DNA from 2 places in the Enterobacter sp. CP102 genome. Region 2 is predicted to be linked to the other one. Evidence: predicted binding sites of a transcription regulator. Region 2 holds the regulator's gene; the other holds the start of a gene.
The links. The regulator PurR, encoded in region 2, represses purine synthesis genes. The targets are predictions, from matches to a motif close to CANGCAAACGTTTGCNTG.
Positions count from the first base shown of each region.

Region 1: the regulator PurR is predicted to act here: its motif matches at 2,451-2,468, upstream of purH (bifunctional phosphoribosylaminoimidazolecarboxamide formyltransferase/IMP cyclohydrolase).

Region 1 covers NZ_CP104014.1:239,170-243,368, forward strand. The annotation lists gene purD (phosphoribosylamine--glycine ligase) at 1-738, opposite strand, end outside; gene purH (bifunctional phosphoribosylaminoimidazolecarboxamide formyltransferase/IMP cyclohydrolase) at 754-2,343, opposite strand; rRNA gene N1249_RS01160 (16S ribosomal RNA) at 2,908-4,199, shown strand, end outside.
Region 2 covers NZ_CP104014.1:1,999,704-2,003,902, forward strand. The annotation lists gene punC (purine nucleoside transporter PunC) at 1-554, opposite strand, end outside; gene punR (DNA-binding transcriptional activator PunR) at 670-1,581, shown strand; gene purR (HTH-type transcriptional repressor PurR) at 1,598-2,623, opposite strand; gene N1249_RS09415 (YnhF family membrane protein) at 2,921-3,010, shown strand; gene N1249_RS09420 (MFS transporter) at 3,175-4,199, shown strand, end outside.

The DNA.
Region 1 (4,199 bases), 1.8 Mb from region 2:
GCGCTGATGCACTTCATCAGTCACAACCGGAGCCGGAGAGTATGCGCCCATACCGCCGGTATTCGGGCCAGTATCGGCATTGCCAACACGTTTGTGATCCTGGCTGGTGGCCATCGGCAGTACGTGCTCGCCGTCGACCATCACGATAAAGCTTGCCTCTTCGCCGTCGAGGAACTCTTCGATAACAATACGGTGGCCAGCGTCACCAAACGCGTTGCCTGCCAGCATATCCTGGACTGCGGCTTCTGCTTCTTCGAGGGTCATCGCCACGATAACGCCTTTACCGGCAGCCAGGCCGTCGGCCTTAATCACAATCGGCGCGCCTTTTTCACGCAGATACGCCAGAGCTGGCTCCACTTCGGTGAAGTTCTGGTATTCCGCAGTCGGAATATTGTGGCGAGCGAGGAAATCTTTGGTGAACGCTTTGGAGCCTTCGAGCTGCGCGGCTCCTTCGGTTGGACCGAAGATTTTCAGGCCCGCAGCGCGGAATGCATCAACCACACCAATGACCAGCGGAGCTTCCGGGCCAACGATAGTCAGGTCGATCTTCTCGTTCTGGGCAAAGCTCAGCAGCGCCGGGATATCGGTCACGCCGATAGCCACGTTTTGCAGCGCAGGCTCCAGCGCCGTACCGGCGTTGCCTGGCGCAACAAACACGGTTTTCACCAGCGGGGATTGTGCTGCTTTCCACGCCAGAGCGTGCTCGCGCCCGCCGTTACCAATCACTAATACTTTCATTGTCTGCTCCGTGGATTAATGGCGGAAGTGGCGCATGTCGGTGAAGATCATCGCAATGCCGTGTTCATCGGCCGCGGCAATCACTTCGTCGTCACGAATGGAACCGCCAGGCTGGATCACACAGGTGATACCCACAGCTGCGGCAGCATCGATACCGTCACGGAACGGGAAGAAGGCGTCAGACGCCATGGCGGAGCCTTTCACTTCCAGACCTTCATCACCTGCTTTAATGCCAGCGATTTTCGCGGAGTAGACGCGGCTCATCTGGCCTGCGCCTATCCCGATGGTCATGTTCTCTTTTGCATAAACAATGGCGTTGGATTTCACGAACTTCGCCACTTTCCAGCAGAACAGCGCATCACGCAGTTCCTGCCCGGTAGGCTGACGTTTGGTGACCACGCGCAGGTCGGCTGCTGTCACCATACCCAGATCGCGATCCTGAACCAGCAGGCCGCCATTCACGCGTTTGAAGTCCAGGCCCGGTACGCGTTCAGCCCACTGACCGCAAACCAGTACGCGCACGTTCTGTTTTGCAGCGGTGATTTTCAGGGCTTCTTCTGTTGCGGATGGCGCAATGATCACTTCAACAAACTGGCGGGAGATGATGGCCTGTGCGGTTTCAGCATCCAGTTCGCGGTTGAAGGCAATAATGCCGCCGAACGCAGAAGTCGGGTCGGTTTTATACGCACGATCGTAGGCATCCAGAATAGAGGTGCTTACCGCCACGCCGCATGGGTTTGCGTGCTTCACGATCACGCAGGCTGGCTCGCTGAACTCTTTTACACATTCCAGCGCGGCATCGGTGTCGGCAATGTTGTTATAAGAGAGCGCTTTGCCCTGAACCTGCTGTGCAGTCGCCACAGACGCTTCTTTTACTTCTTCTTCTATATAGAAGGCAGCTTGCTGGTGGCTGTTCTCACCGTAACGCATATCCTGCTTCTTAATGAAGTTCAGGTTAAGGGTACGTGGGAAGCGACCAGACGGCTCGTTGCTTTCGCCATGGTAAGCCGGGACCAGGCTACCGAAGTAGTTGGCGATCATGCTGTCGTAAGCGGCGGTGTGTTCGAATGCTTTAATGGCGAGGTCGAAACGCGTATCCAGAGTCAGGGAACCTTCGTTGGCATCCATTTCTTTAATAATGGCAGCGTAGTCGTTGCTCTTTACTACGATGGCGACATCTTTATGGTTCTTGGCTGCGGAGCGCACCATGGTTGGGCCGCCGATATCAATATTCTCTACTGCATCTTCCAGAGAGCAGCCTTCGCGGGCAACGGTCTGGGCGAACGGGTAGAGGTTAACAACAACCATATCGATTGGCGCGATATCGTGTTGTTCCATAATACCGTCATCCTGGCCGCGACGGCCAAGGATGCCACCGTGCACTTTCGGGTGCAGGGTTTTCACGCGTCCATCCATCATTTCCGGGAAACCGGTGTAATCGGACACTTCGGTTACCGGCAAGCCTTTATCTGCTAACAGGCGAGCAGTTCCGCCAGTAGAAAGCAGCTCTACACCACGTGCAGAAAGTGCCTGAGCGAATTCGACGATACCGGCTTTATCAGAAACACTGAGCAGAGCGCGGCGGATTGGACGACGTTGTTGCATGGTAAATCCCCTGGATTTCACGATTACAGAGAGCGTTAGATGAATTTTCCACAAAAAAACTCAGCTAACACCCCTAACGGGGCATCCTTGTCAGGCGCGAGCATTTTAACGAAAACGTTTGCGCAACGCTCGCGAATTTTCACTTTTTCGTAGCATTGTGGATAAGTCTGTGTGTAAAAAGGTATAAGGCGGGGTTTTGCTGTGGAATGCAGCAGTCAGTCATTTTTCTGCAATTTTTCTATTGCGGCCTGCGGAGAACTCCCTATAATGCGCCTCCATCGACACGGCGGATGTGAATCACTTCACAAACAACCCGGTCGGTTGAAGAGAAAAAATCCTGAAATAACGGGTTGACTCTGAAAGAGGAAAGCGTATTATACGCCACCTCGCAACGGTGAGCTGAAAGCCGCGTTGCACTGCTCTTTAACAATTTATCAGACAATCTGTGTGGGCACTCAAAGTGACATGGATTCTTAACGTCCTCGGACGATAAATGAATACCAAGTCTCAACGAGTGAACACGTAATTCATTACGAAGTTTAATTCATTGAGCATCAAACTTTTAAATTGAAGAGTTTGATCATGGCTCAGATTGAACGCTGGCGGCAGGCCTAACACATGCAAGTCGAGCGGTAGCACAGGGAGCTTGCTCCTGGGTGACGAGCGGCGGACGGGTGAGTAATGTCTGGGAAACTGCCTGATGGAGGGGGATAACTACTGGAAACGGTAGCTAATACCGCATAACGTCGCAAGACCAAAGAGGGGGACCTTCGGGCCTCTTGCCATCAGATGTGCCCAGATGGGATTAGCTAGTAGGTGGGGTAACGGCTCACCTAGGCGACGATCCCTAGCTGGTCTGAGAGGATGACCAGCCACACTGGAACTGAGACACGGTCCAGACTCCTACGGGAGGCAGCAGTGGGGAATATTGCACAATGGGCGCAAGCCTGATGCAGCCATGCCGCGTGTATGAAGAAGGCCTTCGGGTTGTAAAGTACTTTCAGCGAGGAGGAAGGCGTTAAGGTTAATAACCTTGGCGATTGACGTTACTCGCAGAAGAAGCACCGGCTAACTCCGTGCCAGCAGCCGCGGTAATACGGAGGGTGCAAGCGTTAATCGGAATTACTGGGCGTAAAGCGCACGCAGGCGGTCTGTCAAGTCGGATGTGAAATCCCCGGGCTCAACCTGGGAACTGCATTCGAAACTGGCAGGCTAGAGTCTTGTAGAGGGGGGTAGAATTCCAGGTGTAGCGGTGAAATGCGTAGAGATCTGGAGGAATACCGGTGGCGAAGGCGGCCCCCTGGACAAAGACTGACGCTCAGGTGCGAAAGCGTGGGGAGCAAACAGGATTAGATACCCTGGTAGTCCACGCCGTAAACGATGTCGATTTGGAGGTTGTTCCCTTGAGGAGTGGCTTCCGGAGCTAACGCGTTAAATCGACCGCCTGGGGAGTACGGCCGCAAGGTTAAAACTCAAATGAATTGACGGGGGCCCGCACAAGCGGTGGAGCATGTGGTTTAATTCGATGCAACGCGAAGAACCTTACCTACTCTTGACATCCAGAGAACTTTCCAGAGATGGATTGGTGCCTTCGGGAACTCTGAGACAGGTGCTGCATGGCTGTCGTCAGCTCGTGTTGTGAAATGTTGGGTTAAGTCCCGCAACGAGCGCAACCCTTATCCTTTGTTGCCAGCGGTCCGGCCGGGAACTCAAAGGAGACTGCCAGTGATAAACTGGAGGAAGGTGGGGATGACGTCAAGTCATCATGGCCCTTACGAGTAGGGCTACACACGTGCTACAATGGCATATACAAAGAGAAGCGACCTCGCGAGAGCAAGCGGACCTCATAAAGTATG
Region 2 (4,199 bases):
TTATGCGCGGGTTTCAGGGCGAATGCGGGCAGCATCAGCACCAGAGTGATGGCAAACAGGGTGGCGAAAATCGCCTGCCAGTCGAAGTGCGCCAGGATCCAGCTGCCCAGCAAGGGAGCCAGCGCAGGGGAAAGGCCAACCAGCGGCATAATGGTGGCAAAAATCCGGTTAGTCCGTGAGGCCGGATAGTAATCCGTCACCAGCGCCTGCCAGGTGACCGCTGCGGCACAAACGCCGACGGCCTGAACAAAACGCAGCACCAGTAGCCAGGTCGCGTCGCGTACCCACAGCATCCCAAGGCAGCCCACGGCAAAAATGGCCAGGCCCAGTAACAGCACCGGTTTACGACCAAAACGATCAGAGAGCGGTCCCCACAGCAGCTGCGCAAAGGCAAACCCGGCGAGGAACAAACTCAGGCTGGCGCTGATGGCTGCGGCAGGCGTTTGCAAATCTTCCTGCATGGCGGCGAATGCGGGTAAGTACATATCGGTAGCTAAAAAGCCCAGCACGCTTAAGCCGCCGAGCCAGACTAAAAAACCTTTCCTGGGTTGCATTGTTTTATTCTCCTTAAGGAGGCAGGTGTACGTTGGCGCAGAGTGTAGGGAGTGCAAAGCAGCTTGTGAAACGCTAATATTTGGCGGGTGCATTCAAATTTTTTGCAGGCAGAAAATGTGGTCAGATTATTCTCTTGAAGTTGTGGATGCTGTCGCCCGTAATGGCAGCTTCAGCGGAGCCGCGCAGGAACTCCACCGCGTCCCCTCGGCCATCAGCTACACGGTGCGTCAGCTTGAGGAATGGCTGGCGGTTCCGCTGTTTGAACGCCGCCATCGCGACGTGGAGTTAACGCCTGCCGGGGCGTGGTTTTTGAAAGAAGGGCGTTCTGTTATCAAAAAAATGCAGATCACCCGTGAACAGTGTCAGCAGATTGCAAACGGCTGGCGAGGGCATCTGTCTATTGCAGTGGATAACATCGTCAAACCCGAACGTACCCGGCAGATGATTGTCGATTTTTATCGCCACTTCTCCGATGTCGAGCTGCGGGTATCCCAGGAAGTCTTTAACGGTGTCTGGGATGCACTGGCAGACGGCAGGGCAGAGATGGCGATCGGCGCAACACAGGCCATACCCGTAGGGGGACGTTACGCATTTCGCGATATGGGAATGTTAAGCTGGAAATGCGTGGTGGCAAGCGATCACCCGCTGGCGGCAATGCCGGGACCGTTAAGTGACGATACCTTGCGTAACTGGCCCTCGCTGGTGCTGGAAGATACGTCACGCTCGCTACCCAAGCGTGTAACCTGGCTGCTGGATAACCAGCGGCGGGTGATTGCGCCAGACTGGGAGTCGTCCGCGACCTGCCTCACTGCCGGGTTATGTGTGGCGATGGTGCCGGTCCATTTTGCCAGACCACGAATCGATGCCGGAGAGTGGGTTGCTCTTGAGCTGGAAAACCCGTTCCCGGACGCGGCATGTTGTCTGACCTGGCAGCAAAGCGATGTATCGCCCGCGATGGCGTGGCTGCTGGATTATCTGGGAGACAGTGAAACGCTGAACAGGGAGTGGTTACGGGAGCCAGATTAACTGGCTCCGTACACGATTAACGGCGGTAGTCGCGGAAAGGACCATCCGCAACGGAGCGACGCTCAATAAGACGCGGGTGGACTTCAATTGACTGTGACTCTTCACGTTTGTTAACGATCCTGTCCATCAGCATATTGAAGGCAGTTTCACCCAGAGAATCTTTCGGCTGGTGAATGGTGGTCAGCGCCGGAGTGAAGAAACGCGCGTTGCGCACGTTGTCATACCCGATCACAGAAATATCCTGCGGTACGCGCAGACCCAGCTCATCGGCAGCACAAAGCGCACCCATTGCCATAATATCGCCGCCGCAGAAGACGGCAGTCGGACGATGCGGCTGGGAGACAATCTGCTGCATCGCGCGATAACCGGATTCAGGCTCAAAGTCACCCTGAACAATCCAGTTTTCCGGTACGGTGATCAGCGCTTCTTCCATGGCTTTCATAAACCCGGCCAGACGGCCTGCACCGGTGTTACGCTCCAGCGGGCCCGGGATCACGCCGATCTCGCGGTGACCGCGTTCCACCAGATAACGACCGGCCATGTAGCCGCCTTCGAAGGCGTTATCGATAACGGAATCGGTAAAATCGGCGCGCGCTTCACCCCAGTCCATCACCACCATCGGGATGTGCCGATACTCTTCCAGCATCGAGAGCACAGATTCCGGGTATTCAGAACACATGACCAGCAGGCCATCCACGCGTTTTTGCGCCATCATCGACAGGTACGCGCGCTGTTTCTCAAGGTTGTTCCACGCGTTACCCAGGATCAGGGTATAGCCTTTCTGGAAGCAGTTTTTCTCGACCGCTTCGATGATCTCTGCGAAATACGCAGCTTCACTGCTGGTGGCCAGCAAACCAATGGATTTGGTGTGATTAACTTTCAGACTACGCGCGACCGCACTTGGCGAATAGTGCAGTTCTTTGATCGCCGCCCAGACGGCATTACGCGTCTCTTCCGCTACAAAACGGGTTTTGTTAATTACATGTGATACGGTTGTAGTGGAAACGTTTGCGCGTTTTGCCACGTCTTTAATTGTTGCCATTAAATGTCACTCCAGACCATATCCTAAGCTCCTGAAAAACTTGAAGGTAAACGTTTGCCTTCTCTCACCCTTATCACGCAATCTGGAATTGCGACACGCCGGGAAAACGACACAGGACGTCAGGAGGGGGTCAATGGCCGGTACGCTAATAAATTTAGCGTGGAATTTTGTCCTATCTTGATGAAAAGGGGAAGAGCAAAAGTGGATATCAGTTTAAATCCAGGAAGATTTTTGACGTAAACTGTGTAAAAATGAGCAAGCTCACTTTTCGTAAGGTGATTAAAAGGAGAAAAATTGATGAGTACCGATCTTAAGTTTTCGCTGACGACCACCGTTATCGTGCTGGCTCTGATTGTTGCCGCGGGTCTGACGGCTGTATTGCACTGATTCAAACGGGGGGAGAACGCTCTCCCTCCGGATTTTCCCCGATTGTTACTTCTCCGGCAAAAATCTTTTGCCAAATTGTTAACTTCTCATTTTTTGTGATTGGTGTCATGCTTTTGACTTCTTTGTTCTGTGTCGCGGTACGACACGGCATCCGGAGTTGACTCATGAAAATCAATTTTCCACTGCTGGCCCTGGCGATTGGCGCTTTTGGGATTGGCACCACCGAATTTTCCCCGATGGGGTTATTGCCTGTTATCGCCCGGGGTGTGGACGTCTCTATCCCTGCGGCCGGTATGTTGATTAGCGCCTACGCAATTGGTGTGATGGTAGGGGCACCGTTAATGACGCTGCTGCTTTCACACCGTGCGCGCCGTAATGCGCTGATTTTCCTGATGGCCATTTTTACGCTGGGGAATGTGCTTTCTGCGCTTTCACCGGATTACACCACGCTGATGCTGTCACGTATCCTGACCAGCCTTAACCACGGTGCTTTCTTCGGACTGGGTTCGGTGGTTGCCGCAAGCGTGGTGCCTAAACATAAGCAGGCCAGCGCCGTGGCAACCATGTTCATGGGCCTGACCATCGCCAATATCGGCGGTGTCCCTGCGGCCACGTGGCTGGGTGAAGCCATCGGCTGGCGTATGTCGTTCCTGGCAACCGCTGCACTGGGTGTGATTGCGATGGTCGCACTGTTCTTCTCGTTGCCAAAAGGCAGCGCTGGTGAACGCCCGGATGTACGCAAAGAGCTGTCCGTGCTGGTGCGTCCTCAGGTGTTGTCTGCGCTTCTGACCACGGTACTGGGGGCAGGGGCGATGTTTACGCTCTATACCTATATTTCGCCCGTGCTGCACGATATTACTCATGCCACGCCGGTCTTTATTACCGCGATGCTGGTGCTGATTGGCGTAGGGTTCTCTATTGGTAACTATCTGGGCGGCAAGCTGGCAGATCGTTCCGTGAGCGGCACGCTGAAAGGCTTCTTAACGCTGCTGATTGTCATCATGGTGGCCATTCCGTGGCTGGCGCGTAACGAGTTTGGCGCGGCCATTGCGATGGTGGTATGGGGTGCAGCAACCTTTGCCGTGGTTCCACCGTTGCAGATGCGTGTCATGCGTGTGGCTCATGAGGCACCTGGACTCTCTTCATCCGTGAATATTGGTGCGTTTAACCTGGGTAATGCGTTGGGTGC